3 regions of the Pseudovibrio sp. Ad13 genome follow, and region 1 is predicted to be linked to each of the others. Evidence: riboswitches for the same ligand, from Rfam matches in the RefSeq annotation. Region 1 holds a riboswitch; each other region holds the start of a gene.
What was found. A riboswitch is a leader RNA that binds a small molecule or an ion and turns the genes downstream of it on or off. The one in region 1 is predicted to bind cobalamin.

Region 1 (5,760 bases):
AACATGGTTTTCTACCCATCATTTTTCTTGTTTTCTGGATAGACGCGCACGCACGTGCTTTGTGAAGAGATAAGCTATTTAAGAAGAAGGGGAGGATATAAAGAGAAGTATGGCTCCCCGGGCCGGATTCGAACCAGCGACCAAGCGGTTAACAGCCGCTTGCTCTACCACTGAGCTACCGGGGATCATACTATGGCTGCCATTGGCGGCGATCGATAAAGAAGTGGCTCCCCGGGCCGGATTCGAACCAGCGACCAAGCGGTTAACAGCCGCTTGCTCTACCACTGAGCTACCGGGGATCACGATGATCTTGCCGTATGGCTGCAAACGAAAAAGGATGGCTCCCCGGGCCGGATTCGAACCAGCGACCAAGCGGTTAACAGCCGCTTGCTCTACCACTGAGCTACCGGGGATCATGACACCCTTGCGAGTTTGCCTCGCCGTTTGCGTGAGGAGGCTTTTACAGAGGCATGTTGTGTTTGCCAAGTCGTTTTTTGCGTATTTTTCGATTTGTGGACAGTTTCTCTATTTTTTTATTGAGATATCCAAGGGGGTTAGCCAGAAATCTCCAAAAACCGCGGATTTTGCGGGTTTGATTTTCCGGTGATGTTGGAATCCTCACAAAGACAATTGACAGGAGAGCTGATTGCGTCCCACACTTAAGGCCAGAACTCCAGTTTCTTTTTGTTCCGGCTCAGGCTTTGGAATGACAAGATTAAACGGGAATGCGGTTCCATATATTATGGAGACAAGCCGCAGCTGCCCCCGCAACTGTGAGCGGTGAGACCTTAGCGAAAATCCCACTGGCCTTTTAAGGGCTGGGAAGGGGCTATGGTCGGTTGAGCCGCAAGCCAGGAGACCGGCTGGAGATATGATTTGACATAGGACTGCTGTCGGGTGGACGGCGAGAGGTGCTCATGACGCATATTTTCCTGTCTCCGTGCGAGACAGTTGCTGTACTTTCATATTCTTTGATTGAAGCCCCGGCTTCTTTGCGCGCATTTTTTCGTTTCTCTGGGACCAGCTAACCCAGATGGCTGAACAGAGAGGCGACCTTCGTGTTCGCCATTGCTTGGTTACGGGTGGAGCTCGTTCCGGGAAAAGCGCATATGCGGAAAAGCTGGTTATAAGCAGCGGGCGGCGCCCGACTTATATCGCGACAGGACAGGCCTTTGACGGTGAAATGGAGGAGCGCATCGCGCATCATAAGATGCAGCGGGGCGATCTTTGGGACACCGTTGAGGAGCCGCTGGAGCTTGTGCGCGTGCTGGAAACGCATGCCAGCAGCGATCGTGCGATCCTCGTTGATTGTCTGACACTTTGGCTTTCCAACCTTATGCACGGGGCGCGGGACTGGACCGTGGAGCTTGAGCGGCTTGAGGCGGTTCTTAGCTCTTTGCCATGCCCCGTTGTGTTTGTTGGCAATGAAGTGGGCATGGGCATTGTGCCTGAAAACGCCATGGCCCGCGCCTTTCGAGATGAAGCTGGCCGCCTGAACCAGCGTATCGCCGACCTTTGCCATTTTGTGATGTTTGTGGCTGCTGGACAGCCTTTGCAGCTGAAGCCTGCTGTTTTTCCGGAGATTTCCCTATGACTGTTTCTTTTGCTGCGCCTTCTAAAAAAATCCCTGCTGTCATTATCACTGGTTTTCTGGGTGCCGGAAAAACAACGCTGGTGCGTAACCTGCTGATGAAGGCACAAAACAAGCGCATCGCGCTGATCGTCAATGAGTTCGGCGAGATGGGCTTTGATGGCTCACTGGTGAATGGCTGTGCTGACCCGGACTGTTCTGCTGATGAAGTGGTGGAGCTGGCCAACGGCTGCATTTGCTGCACGGTAGCTGATGATTTTCTGCCGACCATGGAGATGCTTCTGGAGCGCGAGCAGGTGCCGGATGTGGTTGTGATTGAAACCTCTGGCCTTGCTCTGCCACAGCCGTTGGTGCGTGCGTTCAACTGGCCTTCTGTCAAGCCGCGCGTGACCGTTGACAGTGTGGTGACCGTGGTGGATGCACCGGCTGTTGCCGCTGGCAAAGTGGCCTGCGATGAAGAGGCCGTTGCTGCGCAGCGGGCAGCGGATGATGCGCTGGACCATGAAAGCCCGGTGGAAGAGCTGTTTGCGGATCAGCTGACCTGTGCTGACCTTGTTGTGCTTTCCAAAGCGGACCTTTTGAGCGAGGCAGAGCTGGCGGCGGTGAAGCAGACGATCCGTGGCCGTGTGCGTGATGGAGTTGAGATTGTGGCTGCCTCTCATGGCGAGCTGGCGCTGGATGTTCTGCTTGGGCGTGATGCCGGTGCGGAAGACGATATGGACTTGCGTCTGTCTCACCATGAAGCGCAGCATGCTCACGACCACGACCACGACCACGACCACGACCACGACCACGACCACGACCACCATCATCACGATCATTCTCATGATGATTTTGAGAGTTTTGTACTGCCAACCCGCCGGTTTGCCTCAATTGATGAGGTGAAGGCTCAGGTGGAAGCGGCCATGAAGGTTTCTGGTGTGTTGCGCATTAAGGGCAGTGTGGTGGTTGAGGGCAAGGCCGCGCCGGTGCTGGTGCAGGCGGTTGGGCCGCGTGTGGAGGCCTGGTTTGCGGCTGGCAGTGAAAGCCACTCCAAACTTGTTGTGATCGGTCTTGCGGGGCTGGACAAACACAGTGTGCAGGCTGCGCTGAGTGAATTTGAGTTGGTTCAGGCCTGATGCACGTACTTGTCGGGCAATCACGCCGATTGGATGATGGTGAAGAGGCCGTCGACCTTGAGCAGGCGCCTGCGGATGTTGTGTTTTTAAGCGCAGCAGACACAGAGCTTGCCGGGCTTGCGGCGGCGCATGCCCAGCATGAGGGCTACTCTCTTCGGCTTGCCAGTTTTCTGGCGCTGTCGCATCCGTACTCCGTTGATCTTTATGTTGAGCAGACCATTCAGGCTTCCAAGCTTGTTGTGGTGCGCCTTTTGGGCGGTGTTGAATACTGGCGTTACGGCGTTGAGCGGTTGGAAGCAGCTGCCCGCGCTGACGGGGTGAAGCTGGTTCTGCTGCCCGGTGATGACAAGTGGGACGAAGAGCTGGCGAAGCGTTCCACTGTGCCGTTTGAGAGCGCGCACATGTTGTGGCGATACCTGATTGAGGGCGGAGCGGAGAACCTTTCTAACGCTTTGCTTTATGCCGCGCAGAGTGCCGAGTTGCCTGTTGAGACACCATCGGAGCCAATGGCGTTGCCGCGGGCCGGGCTGGTGCTGCAAGGGCATTCGCTTCCTTCCTTAGATGATGTGCGGGCGAGCTGGAAAGATCCAGCCCGTCCGGTTGCGGCCATTGTGTTTTATCGGGCGCTGTACCAGAGCGGTGCAATCGAGCCAGTGCAGGCCTTGTGCCACGAGCTTGAGGCACAGGGGATAAACCCGCTGGTGCTTTATGTGGCGAGCCTGAAAACTGCGGAATGCGCTGGTGTTGTTTCCAGTGTGTTTGAGCAGTGCCCGCCGGACGTGGTTTTGAATGCCACAGCCTTTGCTTTGTCGAGTGCAGGTGCTGTTCATTCCGGCACGGTGTTGGACAATCCAGGTGCATGTGTTCTGCAGATCGTTTTGTCATCTTCCTCGGAAGAAGGCTGGGCGGAGAGCGATCAGGGCTTATCCCCGCGCGACCTTGCCATGCATGTAGTGCTTCCTGAAATTGATGGTCGTCTTTTGACGCGGGCGATCTCGTTTAAGGAAGAAGGTGGGCGTGATGTCAGGACCCAATGTTCGCTTGTTCGCTTTGTACCAAAACCGGACCGGATTGAGTTTGTGGCGGCGCTGGCGGCCAATTGGGCGCAGCTGAAACACAAAAACGCAAATCAACGCAAAGTCGGCATAGTGCTCGCAAACTATCCCAACAAGGATGGGCGTATAGCAAACGGGGTTGGGCTGGACACGCCTGCCTCTTGCACACACCTGCTTTGTGCCATGAAAACAGCAGGTTATGGAGTTGCTGAGGATGCGCCGGAAGCTTCCGAGGCGTTGATAGAGGACCTGCTGGCTGGTCCTACCAATTCACTTAGCAACGCAAACCAACGCAAAGGCGGGGAAGTGTTTGCGCTTGCTCGTTATAAGCAGTTGTTTTCTCAGCTGCCTTTGGCTGTGCGGGAGGGGATTGAGGAACGTTGGGGTGCGCCGGAGGACGATCCGCATATTGTTGACGGCTCTTTCCAGCTGGCGCTGAAGACTTACGGCAATGTGACCGTCGGCATTCAGCCCGCACGCGGCTATAACATTGATCCTAAAGAGACTTATCACGATCCGGCGCTTGTTCCGCCGCATCATTACCTTGCCTGGTACATGTGGCTGCGCGACAGCTTTGAGGCGGACGCACTTATTCACTTTGGCAAACACGGAAATCTGGAATGGCTCCCCGGAAAAGCATTAGCCTTATCAGAGGCTTGCTATCCGGAAGCCGTAATTGGACCTGTACCAAATATCTATCCTTTCATCGTCAACGACCCCGGAGAGGGATCGCAGGCAAAACGGCGGTTATCCTCGGTGATCATCGATCATCTTACCCCTCCGCTGGCCCGCGCTGAGAGCCACGGTTCTGCGCTGGAGCTGGAAGCATTGCTGGATGAGTATTACATCGCAGCAGGGGTGGACCATCGCCGCCTGAAAGCGCTTGGAAAAGAGATACTTGGCGTTGCTGCGCGTGAAGGCATGGACAAAGACATCGGCCTGACATCCGAGATGGATGAAGACACCCGTCTGGCGCGACTGGATGCTCATTTATGTGATTTGAAAGAGCTGCAAATCCGCGATGGGCTGCACATTCTGGGGCAGTCGCCAACAGGAGAGCAACGGGCCGAGTTACTGGTGGCTTTGCTGCGCGTGCCGCGTGGTGAAAAGCCTCATGAGAACAGCTTGTTACGCGCACTTTCTGAGGATTTGAATCTGGTGGAGTTTGATCCACTGGATTGTGCCTTTGAGCAGGCGTGGGCTGGTGAACGGCCTGTGCTTTTGCAGGAGCTTCTTGACGCGCCGTGGCGCAGCTGCGGGGATACGGTTGAGCGGCTGGAAGCGCTGGCACTGGCGTATGTCTCAGGTGAACGGGTGGTTCCGGCTGCGTTTACAGCGACTTGTGCCGTGTTGGAGGCGTTGGAGCAAGAGATTGCGCGCTCAGTAGATGCCTCTGGCGCTGCTGAGGTGGATGGGGTGTTATCCTCTCTGGCTGGGAGATTTGTCCCCCCGGGACCGTCGGGTGCGCCGTCGCGTGGTCGCCCTGATGTGCTGCCAACCGGGCGTAACTTTTATTCTGTTGACGTTCGCTCCGTTCCTACAAAGGTCGCCTGGAAGCTTGGTGAGAGAAGCGCTAGCGCATTGATTATGCGGCATTTTCAGGAGCACGGTGAGTGGCTGAAAAGCATCGCCATGAGCTGCTGGGGAACCGCAAATATGCGCACCGGCGGGGATGATATCGCTCAAGCGCTGGCGCTGATTGGGGCTCGCCCGGTTTGGGAAGAAGCTTCAGGCCGCGTTACCGGATTTGAGATTGTTCCACTTTCCGAGCTCCAACGCCCCCGCGTTGACGTAACCCTCAGAATTTCCGGCTTTTTTCGCGATGCGTTCCCACAACTCATACATTTGTTCGACGCTGCTGTTGCTGCTATCTGCGACCTTGATGAGCCAGATGATGCCAACCCACTGGCGGCGCGGTACCAAACTGAACTTGGGGAATTACTGGCCAAGGGTGTTGAAGAAGGACAGGCGCGAAAACGGTCCTCCAGCCGGATTT
Region 2 (5,760 bases), on a different contig from region 1:
GGGTCTGCGCCCTTAGAAAAAAGGCACAAAAAATCCGCTAGTTAACGGGAGCGGTTACCGCTGTCTAAAGGAGGTTTCGAAGCCTCACAGGTGAATGTGGAATGAAAACCGACGGTTGTCAAACTGACAGTTTTTACAAGGATGTGGATGGCGGGGTTAGCGAGGTGTTTGTGTCGTGGCTTATGTCTGAGCGTGTCGCTCTGGATCCCGGATCTGCGCTGCGCTTGTCCGGGAAGACGGAGGGTGGCGTGAGAACCCTTTGGCGGGCGGGAGGCTAGAAACCTGCAAACAGACAGGCGAGTTTATTCCCCTCGAAAGAGTATTTTATTCACCACCCTCCCGCCCATAACAAAGGGCTTGTGCGCTTCATGCATGAGGATGGGATGAGGTAATTACCCTGTCAAACTGGTAGTTTTGACAAGGATGTAGTTAGTCGCGCTTGTTCGGGAAGACGGTGGGTGGTTGTGGTTGTTCGTTAAAGCTTGTAATCACCTCCCGATAAGAAGAAGGGGCAATGTCCTGGCTCAATGAGCATAGGAATTACAATCAGAGTTCCCTTATTAGCTTTGAAGATAAGGAGCTGCGGGATTGATGAAAAAGTATGGCCGCACCTATCACTTGCCCAGCTCTCCCGGTGTTATGAGCGATGACAAGATCCTGAAGGATTCGACGGCTCTGGCAAGCGCCGCAGAAGTTGTCTTTACCGAGAAGATGGACGGTGAGAACACAACTATTCTGCAGAATGGATGCCATGCGCGTAGTCCTGACAGTGGGTATCACCCTTCCCGTGATTGGATGAAAGCTTTTGCGGCAGGTGTTTCGCCATGCCTTGCTGAAGATGAGCGGATTGTTGGTGAGTATCTCTTCGCACAGCACTCCGTCATCTATGACAGCTTACCCACTTACTTTCTGGGTTTTGCCTGGATCGTTGATGGCGTCACACAAAGCTGGGATGCGACATTGGGCCGTTTTGCAGAGCTTGGCATTACCCCTGTTCCGGTGCTGCACAGGGGTTTGTTTACTCCAACCAGCGTCGAAGCTGTGTTGAATAAGTTGGATCTGAACAAGCAGGAAGGCTTTGTCGTCAGAACCACTGCGAGTTTCCAAGAGACTGATATGGCAACACATATGGCCAAATATGTGCGAGCTGATCACGTTCAGAGCGACACACATTGGATGCACGGTGAAGTCATCAAGAACAGGATAGTGAAGGGCTAGCGGTTCTGACGCTCGCCGATCTGGATCCCGCATCGAGTGCGGGATGACGGTGGGTGGGTAAGGCTGCTATCAACAGTGTTTCGAGTTCGTTTGCGAAACCTCTTGCAATTGGGGGGCTCAATACTCAGTATGCGCACCTATGGTTTCTGAGGTGCGAAAGGCCTCGGGATTAAAAGGGAACACGGTGAAGTGTAGCCAACAGGCGCTAATTCCGTGACTGCCCCCGCAACTGTAAGCGGAGAGCGAGGCCAAGCATGCCACTGGAGAGATCCGGGAAGGCTGGCTGAGCACAGACCCGCGAGTCAGGAGACCTGCCATTATGTTTCACTTCAACCCGGGCGGGGCGTCCCGGAAGGAGGCCATAATGGTTGAATCGGCGAAAGCCTGTCACATATCCGGTTTCTGTTTGCCCCTGCCTTTGCGCGGAGGGCCTTATGTTACCTGTTTCCTCAAGACTTAAACTTTATCCCGGATCGTTTGGCGAACCGCTGATAGTCGACGCGCGTGTGCGCTTGACTTTTGCCTCAGGATTCGACAATCAATGTAACGTTATAACGTTACATTGATGATGTGTAGCGTTTCACTCAGGTGGGTTGGTACGATGCTGGATCCTGTTTCTCATCATTTAGGCACCTTCAGTTGCCCGATTGGGGCTGAGCTGCGCAAGGGTGTTTTGGCATGAGCGCGGCTTTTGTTTCTGTTCGCGATGTTTCGTGGGCGCCTGATCGTAAGAGTTCGTTGGTTTTACAGCCATTGAGTTTTGAGCTGGCTGCGGGGCAAGTGCTTGGCGTGGTTGGCGCGAACGGGGCTGGCAAGTCTACGCTGTTGCGGCTGCTCTATCGGTTCAACAAGCCGATGAGCGGGCAGATTTGTGTTGCCGGCGATGATATCTGGTCCCTCTCCGCCAAAGTGACGGCGCAGCGGGTGGCGGCGGTGCTGCAAGAGCAGCCGACGGACTTTGCGCTGAAGGTGCGTGAGATCGTGGAGCTGGGGCGCACGCCTTATCGCAGTGGATTGGCGGCTTCTGGCGAACGGGACCGGCAGGTGGTGGACCGTGCTATCCGCGCTTTGCAGCTGGATGGGCTGGCCGGACGGTTGTTTGGCACGCTTTCTGGCGGGGAACGACAGCGGGTTATGGTGGCGCGGGCACTGGCGCAGGAGCCGGAGCTGCTCATTTTGGATGAGCCGACCAACCATCTCGACATTCGCCATCAGCTGGAAATCCTCAAGCTTATTGAAGAGCTGAATCTGACGATCATCACCAGCTTGCATGACCTGAACATGGCGGCGCAGGTGTGTGACCAGATCCTGTTGCTGGACCACGGGCAGATGCTTGGCTTTGGGGCGCCGGAGCAAATCCTCTCCCCCGCTTTGGTTTCCAAGGCTTTTCAGGTGCGTACGACACGCGATCAGCTGATGGACCGACAACACTCTCTTCTGACATTCGATCTTCATTCTTAAGGGTATTTTTTCATGAAAAAACTTGGTTTGGCGCTGGCTGTGGCGCTGCTTTCCTCTTCTGCTGCGCTGGCAGAGGTTTCCGTCAAGAGCTGTAACCGCACCGTCACATTTGATGGTGTGCCACAGCGGGCCATTTCCAACGATTCCAATCTCACCGAGATGATGCTAGCGTTGGAATTGCAGGACAACATGGCGGGTTACACTGGCATTTCTGGCTGGAAAACGCTGGATGCTGAATTGACAGACCAGGTGGCTGTATTGCCGGAGCTTGCTCCCAAATACCCAAGCAAAGAAGTGTTGATTGGGGCTGATGCAGACTTTTTTTTTGCCGGATGGAATTACGGCATGAAGGTTGGCGGCCCAGTTACGCCGGAAACTTTGGCACCGTTCGGGATCAAGGTTTATGAGCTGACCGAGAGCTGCATCCATATTGGCGAGAAGCCAAAGGTTTCCATGGATGACATGTACAATGATCTTTTGAACCTTGGCCGCATCTTTGATGTTGAAGAGCGGGCGGAAGCGTTGGTGCAGGCTTATCGCGAAGACCTTGCGCAGTTCAAAGCTGGCTTGAAGGCTGCTGACACACCTCTGCGTGTGTTTGTTTATGACGGAGGTGAAGATTCTCCGTTCACTGCTGGTCGTTATGGGATGCCAACCGCGCTGATTGAGGCTGCTGGCGGCACCAACGTGACGGATACATTGGATAAGAGCTGGGTGCGCGTGAACTGGGAGGCTGTGGTTGAGACCAACCCGGAAGTGATCGTGATTATCAACTACGGCGAAGTGACTGCTGCGCAGAAGCGTGAGTTCATGCTCAACAACCCCGCCTTTGCGGATATGGATGCGGTGAAGAATGACCGGTTCGTGACGCTGGAATATGCTGAAGCAACTCCGGGACCACGGAACATCAAGGCGATCAAGAAACTCGCAACCGCATTCTGGGGTAACTAACAATGAGCGAAGGAACCGGCGTTGTTGTAGCCCCCAAAGAGGGCTCTTCTCATCATTTGCTGCAGATTTGCTGCGTGGGATTGGCTGCGCTGGTTCTTTCTGTCTGCCTTGCGGTCTCCGTTGGGGCGGTTTCCATTTCCATGGAGACTGTATGGGGTGTTCTTGCCAACAAACTGGTGCCGGGCACGGTTGAGCCGAGCTGGTCGCTGGGGCGGGAGAGCATTCTCTGGGAGATCCGCCTGCCCCGTGCGCTGCTGGCGATCATGGTGGGGGCCGGGCTTTCCATCGTGGGAGCTTGCCTTCAATCCGTCACCCGCAACCCGCTAGCTGACCCGCATTTGATCGGCATTTCAGCTGGTGGCGCGTTTGGGGCGGTGTTGGCTCTGCTGCATACGGGGCTGTTTTTGGGGATGCTCACCGTACCTTTGCTGGCGTTTCTGGGTGCTCTTGGGGCAACGCTGCTGGTGATTGGGGTGGCGAAGTTTACAAGCGCTACCAGTGCCGACCGTCTGGTGCTGACGGGTGTAGCTGTGAGCTTTGTGCTGATGGCAGGCGCCAATATCCTCATCTTTTTGGCAGACCCACGGGCGACGCATACTGTGGTTTACTGGATGCTGGGCGGATTGGGGCTGGCGCAGTGGGCACATCTCGCCTACCCGTTGGTGGTGCTTGCTTTGTGCGGGCTCTGGCTGTGGTTTCGCGCAGGGCATTTCAACGCGATGACAATTGGCGATGAGACGGCGACAACACTTGGCATATCCGTTGGTGCCTTCCGGCTGGAAACCTTTGTGATTGGTGCGCTGATTACGGGTGTTATGGTCGCGTTTTCCGGCATGATCGGGTTTGTGGGGCTTATGGTGCCTCATATTGTGCGGCTGTTTGTTGGCGGCGATTATCGACGCCTGATCCCTGTTTCAGCGCTGTTTGGGGCGATCTTCCTATTGCTTGCAGATGCTGCTGCACGGACGCTGATGAAGCCGGAAGACATGCCGATTGGCATCATTACCGGGCTTATTGGCGGGATTTTCTTTATCTGGCTCTTACGGGAAAAGCGGTAGCTCTGCCGTTTTTCAGGGGTTCTGACACCTCGTTGTCGCTGCGATATGAGCTTGAGCTTGCCGTCATCACGACACAGTTTTTTCGCGTTAGACTCATACAAGGCCCATCTGGCAGCATGGCAGAAACACGGATTTTGAAAGGTATTTACCTTTATTCCAGTTGGTTTCGGCTGCTTTTAATTATGGTTTTGTCGCATATTCCTAGGCGTTGATCAGAGGTCTTGTTCGGGAACATGTGTTTGATGCGGAGTACGTGAATGACATCTCGGTTGTATAGCGATTTTGCCGAGCAGTATGATGAGGCCATTCAGGAGAACATCTACAACGCTCTTTTAGAGCGCCCCACCCTGCTTGGCATGCTGCCGCCGCTGCAAGGGCTGAAGGTGCTGGACCTTGGGTGCGGCCCCGGCGTGTATGCGCAGTTTCTCTATGATCACGGAGCTGATGTAACCTGCATTGATGAATCCGAGCAGATGCTGAAGCTGGTGAAAGAGAAGCTGGACGACAACGTAAAGTGCTACACCTCTGACCTGTCTAATGGGTTGCCGGAGAAACTGGAAGGCACGTTTGATATCGTGATCTGTCCGTTGATGATCCATTACGTCGAAGACCTGAACAAGCTTTTCAGAGACATCGGGAACGTGTTGAAGCCGGGTGGTTACTTCGTGTTCTCAACCCATCATCCGCTGGTGGATGCACAGTGCTCTCCAAGCGGTAGTTATCTGCGTCAGGAACATGTGACGGAGGAATGGAACACCATTGGTATGCCGGTGAAGGTGAGTTTTTATCGCCGCCCACTCTCCATGCTGTTTGGGTGGCTCTCAGCTGCCGGAATGTGTGTTGTGGACCTGCGCGAAGGGATGCCAGCTGCCGAGATGAAGGAAAAATCTCCAATCCACTATGAGAAGCTGCAGAAGAATCCGAGCTTCATCTTTTTCAAATGCCAGAGCCACTGCAGCAAGTAGGCCGCCCTCCTGACTCGCTTCAGACTCACTGGCTACTTACAGTTTTGTGAGTCTCAATGTTTCTGCGGTTTATCTCCCGCAGAGTCAGTGCGCTGTATGCAGTCGGG
Region 3 (5,760 bases), on a different contig from region 1:
TGACGCATGCATTGAGGCGACGGGCCACTGTCTGAATGAGCTTGTCACCGATTGGATGGCCATATAAATCATTGATATCTTTGAAGCGATCCAGATCCAGCAGCATGACTGCGGAGATCGTTTGTTCTGCGTTTGCCTGGTTTTCGATTGCTTTTTGGAAGCGTTCGCGGAAGTAAGTGCGGTTCGGCAGGCCGGTCAACATGTCATGCTGAGCGAGGTGGAGAATGCGCGCTTCGTCTTCTTTCTGCTTACGCATATCACGTACAGCTGAGACACGAAGGTTCTCGTCCGCCACTTCCATCAAGCGACCACGAACTTCAATCGGGATGCGCTCGCCAGACTTGCTCAAAAGCATGACTTCGTTCGGGGTCGGCTCATTGGCAAGAATGCTCTCACGCGCTTTTTCGCGAAAATCTGGCGCGACATGAGACAGCAAACTGGTTCCACGCATCTCTCCTGCCTGATAGTCCAGCAGCTCGTAGAGTACGTGGTTACATTCTACGATGATACCATCTGTCGAGATGGCGAGGCCTTCAAACGCGCCTTCTGCAAATGTGGCGAGTTTGCTGAGTTCTTCCTGCTGCTTACTATTTGATGTTTCACTGATTTTACGTCGTTTCTCATCGCTCTGCAGTTTGTCGAGGAACGTGTTGAAGATTGAAGCAAGGCGCTCTTGCGGGTCATTATCCCGTACCGGTAAGCGCTCATCCAGCTTGGCGTCATGCCAAACCAACTTGCCGATCAGGTTCTCCATCTGGCTGATGGTGCTGACAATCGGTGTTTCATTCAGGTCGATTTCGTCGGCTTTGCGGAACTGCTTCGTAAATTTGAAGGACGTAAACAGGAGCAGGCCTGACAGGAAAGCCCAAAAGATGGTCAGTAAAGCTCCAACGGCCTGAAGTATAAAGTTATCAAGACTGAACCCAGCCAGTGCATGGTCTGCTGGTAGTGCGGTTGTGAAGCCGAAGAGGCCAATCAGAGAGCCAATGCCAAGACTGGTGTAGTAAATGATGACTTTGTGGGTCTTAGACCTTGCATAGATGATGCGTGCAACTGCAATAGAAGCAACTGAAGCTGTCAGAGCAATAAGAGCGACGCCCGCTACGGTCAGATGCTGGGCATTTCCGAGAACGGAGGACAAGCCGCCAATCATGCTCAACAGAATGGTTGGGTACATGACCTTGCGAGGTGCGAAGAAGCCGAGGGCAACGCCCAATGTTACCGAGACACCAGTTGCGACAAGAACGTTGAAGATCGCACTGCCCAACTCACCTGAATAAATACTTGTATTACCAACTGAAAAGCCGATGCCGCCAACGGCCATCAGCGCCGCGCCTGCTTTGATCTGCAGCACATTGTAGTTTTGTGTGTTGCGCAGAATGTACTCAGGTAACGCTGGTGAGTTTCTTAGTCCGGTCACTAACATGCCGGAAAAGGCGACGAATGTTGCGAGCAATGTGACTACGGTACCGCCGCCAATCTGCTCGAAACCAACTGACAGCACGGTGTTTTGGCTAATCGGATGAAGCAGTAACCCTTGGACACCTTTCAGGTAGGCAGGGTAGATGACCCCGCCGATTGAGAGTGCGAGAATGATCGTCGCACGCAGTGTCAGCTGATGCGATAGAGGCAGATAAGCCAGAACTGCGATCATCGCTGCCATTGCTGCGTGGATTGCAGCGGCGTGGATGTCCCCCTGTGGTTTGAACTCCACTTGAGACTGCCAGAGGATCAATTGTGCCGTTACATCAGGCAAGTTCAGCGTTGTGTCGATGAGCAGGCATGCTGCTGAACTGATGGCGATGAGGAGAAGGGCACGGTTGAAAAAACGGGTCGCCCGCATACGCTCCTGAATAAACAGGCTGGAATAGACAATAAGTAATCCAAGAACACCAAGCGCGAACAATCCAACAGACAATATGGTCCATAGGTTCTGCTGCTGAGTGAGCAGTTCAGCTTGATTGAGCTGATTGTGCAGGCCACCTGTCGCAGGATCGAAAATCGACGCATACGATGACGCTGACATGAAGTGTATCGATAAACCAATTAAAACGAAAAGGAGCAATACAGGAAGTAAGAGGGCTCGAAAATGCATTTGGGTACCCCAGGAAATTCCTCGGCATAATTGTTTGAAATTATTGCGCATTTATTAAGAATTCTAGGGATGAACCGGGTTTAATTCTAAAAAGTATCGAAAAGTGCGGTGCATATGACGTTTATCTGACACTCCCAAAGCAAATTTATGAAAATTGTAAGTAAATGTTTCGTTGAGTGAAATTCTTTATATACGTGAATACTCGTATTTATCTTCAAGTTGAGAGGAAAGAGGGACGGGCTGTCAATTATGATTCTCTTCTCTTTTCACGACAGCATTTAGTTCATTTTTTATGGGCAATTGATGTGCATTGTAGTTCACCATCTTGCTGAAACAACTTTCAGGTGGTCTTGAACGATGCAGTGGTCCAGCTTGTTTTTATACTCAGCGGTTTCGGTTTTGCAGCCAACTGGCGGTGAGCGAGATAACATCTTGCCGAGTTGGAGCTCAACCACAGCGCGCCATGGTATCGTGGAAAGCATTGAGCGTATGGCTCGGGCCGGGAGCCCTGAATATGTGAAACTCGATGACCGTGTTGCTGTTTTGGTTGGCGATGGGGCTTTATGGAGTGACGCGCTGGCTGGCGCAGACAATGAAGTGAGACCACCTGAAGCTGGCGACAGTTTTGGTAGCTTTGCTGATTACTCTGAGAGTGTACGTGCTCATCTATCATTACGCGGGCCAAAGGCTGTTGGCGCAACGTATAGAGAGTTCGCTTTTCAGCCTCTGAAAGAGTTGGTGGGGTTCTTGAAAGAACATCACTTTCAGATTTGGGTTTTAAGCTTTGGAGACCATGAAGTAGATCGCACTATGGCAGAGTTGAACTACGGGCTTCCGAGATTTCGGGTTATCGAGGTTGCTCCCCACGCAGCGCCGGTGTCTTCAACAGATCTTGCCCGAATTATCTGGGAGAGGATAGGAACAGCACCCCAGATTTTTCTTGGACGATCTCACAGTGATCTTGGCTTGCTGAAGCTTGCTGGAAAAGGTGAGGGGGTGCTTAAAATCCAAATTTCTGCCAGCCAAAATGCTTCCACTCAGACACCGGATTCAACTCCTGATGATTCTGGAGAGCAGCAGAACTCCTGGAGCTTTGTGGTTTCTCCTGAGGAGCATTGGCTAAGGAAATATTCGTGGCAGGCACCTTCGGAGAGAACTTATAGCAAGAACTAATAGAAAATACTGAGACTTTCGTTGCAAGCTGCCCGAGATATATTTGATCTATTCTAGTTTTAATCGATTGAAAATCTGAGTGCTTTTGTAATGTTGAATAATATCCGATGTTTCTGAGGTAATTTTATTTATTTTGATGAAGATCAATGAAGAGATGGGGCACTCTGATATTTCTAAATACAGCTTCGGCTGGCACTCGGATGGGGGAGTGTCAACTTTCTTAAAGGCGTGTACCAACGGGTACACGCCTCTTTTTTTGCCTGCAGCTCTGGCGGGTTACGAAGGCTGTTGCATACCTCTGATTGTTGCTTATCCCAACTGCCTCTTATTTCTAGTTGTGTCTTCTCTTGTAATTTAGGATATTCCCGCTGTTGGGTTCTGTAGAAGCCAAGCTTCTTGGATGAAAAGGGAATGCGGTAGGGATGACCAAAGATGGGCCCGAACCGCAGCTGCCCCCGCAACTGTTACGTGGTGCGTTCTTCATAAAAGCCACTGGAGATGATCTCTGGGAAGGCGGAGGACGCAAAAGCCATAAGCCAGGAAACCTGCCCGACACGACATAAACTCATGACCGCACGGAGGGTGCGAAGAGGAGCATATTAAATGCATATTGAACCGGGTTACGTTTCCGCCGCCAAGGTTATTGCTGCCAATGCGGGTGCCGTTGGCGTTATTGTCTGGGGCTGCAAAGAGCAGATTTCAGAATTCCAGAAAGAGCCATTCACACCACTGAAAACGCTATTGGCTGCGGTTTTCTTCTCCATTTTCATGCAGAGCTTCCATATGTCTGTTGGAGCATCAGAACTTCACTTTGTTGGTGCAATGGCGATGTATCTAACGCTCGGGTTTACCCCTGTTCTGCTTGGGTTTGCCATTGGCTTGCTGTTTCAGGCGCTCGCTTTTGATCCGCAGGACATGTACCACCTTGGCGTCAACAGCTTGTCTTTGATGTTGCCGCTGATTGCTGTTCATTACCTGAGTGGCCGTGAGCTGTTTTCCAAAGAACTGACCAAGCGTGTGAACTTTGCGCAGATTCTGAAGTTGGATGCGATGTATTATGCTGGTGTGACTGGCATGGTTGGCTTCTGGTTGATGATTGGGGACGTTGCTACGCCGTTTACGGCATGGGCGCAGTTTGCTCTGTCTTATCTGGTAATTGTTGCTTGTGAGCCATTGGTCACCTTTATTGCAGTGAAGGGGCTCAAGGCCGTTGAAGACAATGCGATTGTTCGGAACCTGACAGTGGTTCCGCAGCTGAAGCTGGCGTAAATTTTTACGAGCCTGTTTGTTATTGGGGCAGCAGAGTAAACCTGCTGCCCTTTTTCTTGCGTGGAAGTGACCAGGTGTTGTCGTGAAATTCTCCGTTTGAAGAGAAAAAGCGACGGATTTGATCATCGCTGAAGTGTTATGGATTGCCCCTTGGCGCTGCTTCCACTATGAGTGCTCTCCAGAGATTTCATTGTTTACACAGATCAGGAGATGCAGGCAGTCCATGGCGCGCCAGTTCATCTATCACATGCACGGGGTCTCCAAGGCCTACGGTGCAAAAAAAGTACTCGACAATATTCACCTGTCTTTCTACCCGGATGCGAAAATCGGTATCCTTGGTCCAAACGGTGCAGGTAAGTCTACTCTTTTGAAGATCATGGCTGGTCTTGATAAAGAGTACACCGGTGAAGCATGGGCTGCAGAAGGTGCCAAAGTTGGCTACCTGCCGCAGGAACCAAAGCTGAATGAGGACAAGACTGTCCTTGAAAACGTGATGGAAGGCGTTGCGCACAAGCAGGCTCTTCTGGATCGTTATAACGAACTGATGATGAACTACTCAGATGAGACAGCCGATGAAGGCGCTCAGCTGCAGGACATCATTGATGCGCAGGATCTGTGGAATCTGGAAAGCCAGGTTGAGATGGCAATGGAAGCGCTTCGCTGCCCTCCATCCGACTCTCCTGTAAATAACCTTTCTGGTGGTGAGCGTCGCCGTATCGCGTTGTGTCAGCTGCTCTTGTCCGAGCCTGACCTGATGCTGCTTGACGAACCAACCAACCACCTTGACGCTGAGACCGTGCACTGGTTGGAACGCCATCTGCGTGAGTTCAAGGGTTCCGTTCTGATCATTACCCACGATCGCTACTTCCTTGACAACGTGACTGGCTGGATTCTGGAGCTCGACCGCGGTCAGGGCATTCCTTATGAAGGCAACTACTCCACTTACCTTGGTCAGAAAACCAAGCGTATGGAGCAGGAAGGCCGTGAGAACATGGCTCGTTCCCGCGCTATCAAGCGTGAACAGGAATGGATGGGCATGACGCCGAAGGGCCGTCAGACCAAGTCAAAAGCCCGTATCAATGCTTATGATGCGCTGTTGACTGCTCAAGAAGAGCGTATGCCTTCTATTGAGCAAATTCTGATCCCTGTTGGTGAGCGTCTGGGTAACAATGTTATCGACGTTCAAGGCGTTTCCAAAGGCTTTGGCGATCGTTTGTTGATTG

Region 2: another riboswitch for cobalamin. It lies ahead of PsAD13_RS02955 (ABC transporter ATP-binding protein); the one in region 1 lies ahead of cobU (bifunctional adenosylcobinamide kinase/adenosylcobinamide-phosphate guanylyltransferase).
Region 3: another riboswitch for cobalamin. It lies ahead of PsAD13_RS22235 (energy-coupling factor ABC transporter permease); the one in region 1 lies ahead of cobU (bifunctional adenosylcobinamide kinase/adenosylcobinamide-phosphate guanylyltransferase).

The regions. Positions count from the first base shown of each region.
Region 1 is NZ_LMCC01000015.1:230,050-235,809, reverse strand. Features, by position in the region: tRNA gene PsAD13_RS18310 (tRNA-Asn) at 111-185, opposite strand; tRNA gene PsAD13_RS18305 (tRNA-Asn) at 225-299, opposite strand; tRNA gene PsAD13_RS18300 (tRNA-Asn) at 339-413, opposite strand; cobalamin riboswitch at 674-883, shown strand; gene cobU (bifunctional adenosylcobinamide kinase/adenosylcobinamide-phosphate guanylyltransferase) at 1,034-1,594, shown strand; gene cobW (cobalamin biosynthesis protein CobW) at 1,591-2,709, shown strand; gene cobN (cobaltochelatase subunit CobN) at 2,709-5,760, shown strand, end outside.
Region 2 is NZ_LMCC01000002.1:460,002-465,761, reverse strand. Features, by position in the region: gene PsAD13_RS27740 (hypothetical protein) at 102-278, shown strand; gene PsAD13_RS02960 (RNA ligase family protein) at 592-1,218, shown strand; cobalamin riboswitch at 1,342-1,552, shown strand; gene PsAD13_RS02955 (ABC transporter ATP-binding protein) at 1,897-2,679, shown strand; gene PsAD13_RS02950 (ABC transporter substrate-binding protein) at 2,692-3,630, shown strand; gene PsAD13_RS02945 (iron ABC transporter permease) at 3,633-4,688, shown strand; gene PsAD13_RS02940 (class I SAM-dependent methyltransferase) at 4,946-5,653, shown strand.
Region 3 is NZ_LMCC01000018.1:144,470-150,229, reverse strand. Features, by position in the region: gene PsAD13_RS22245 (EAL domain-containing protein) at 1-2,026, opposite strand, end outside; gene PsAD13_RS22240 (hypothetical protein) at 2,453-3,268, shown strand; cobalamin riboswitch at 3,625-3,836, shown strand; gene PsAD13_RS22235 (energy-coupling factor ABC transporter permease) at 3,872-4,537, shown strand; gene ettA (energy-dependent translational throttle protein EttA) at 4,761-5,760, shown strand, end outside.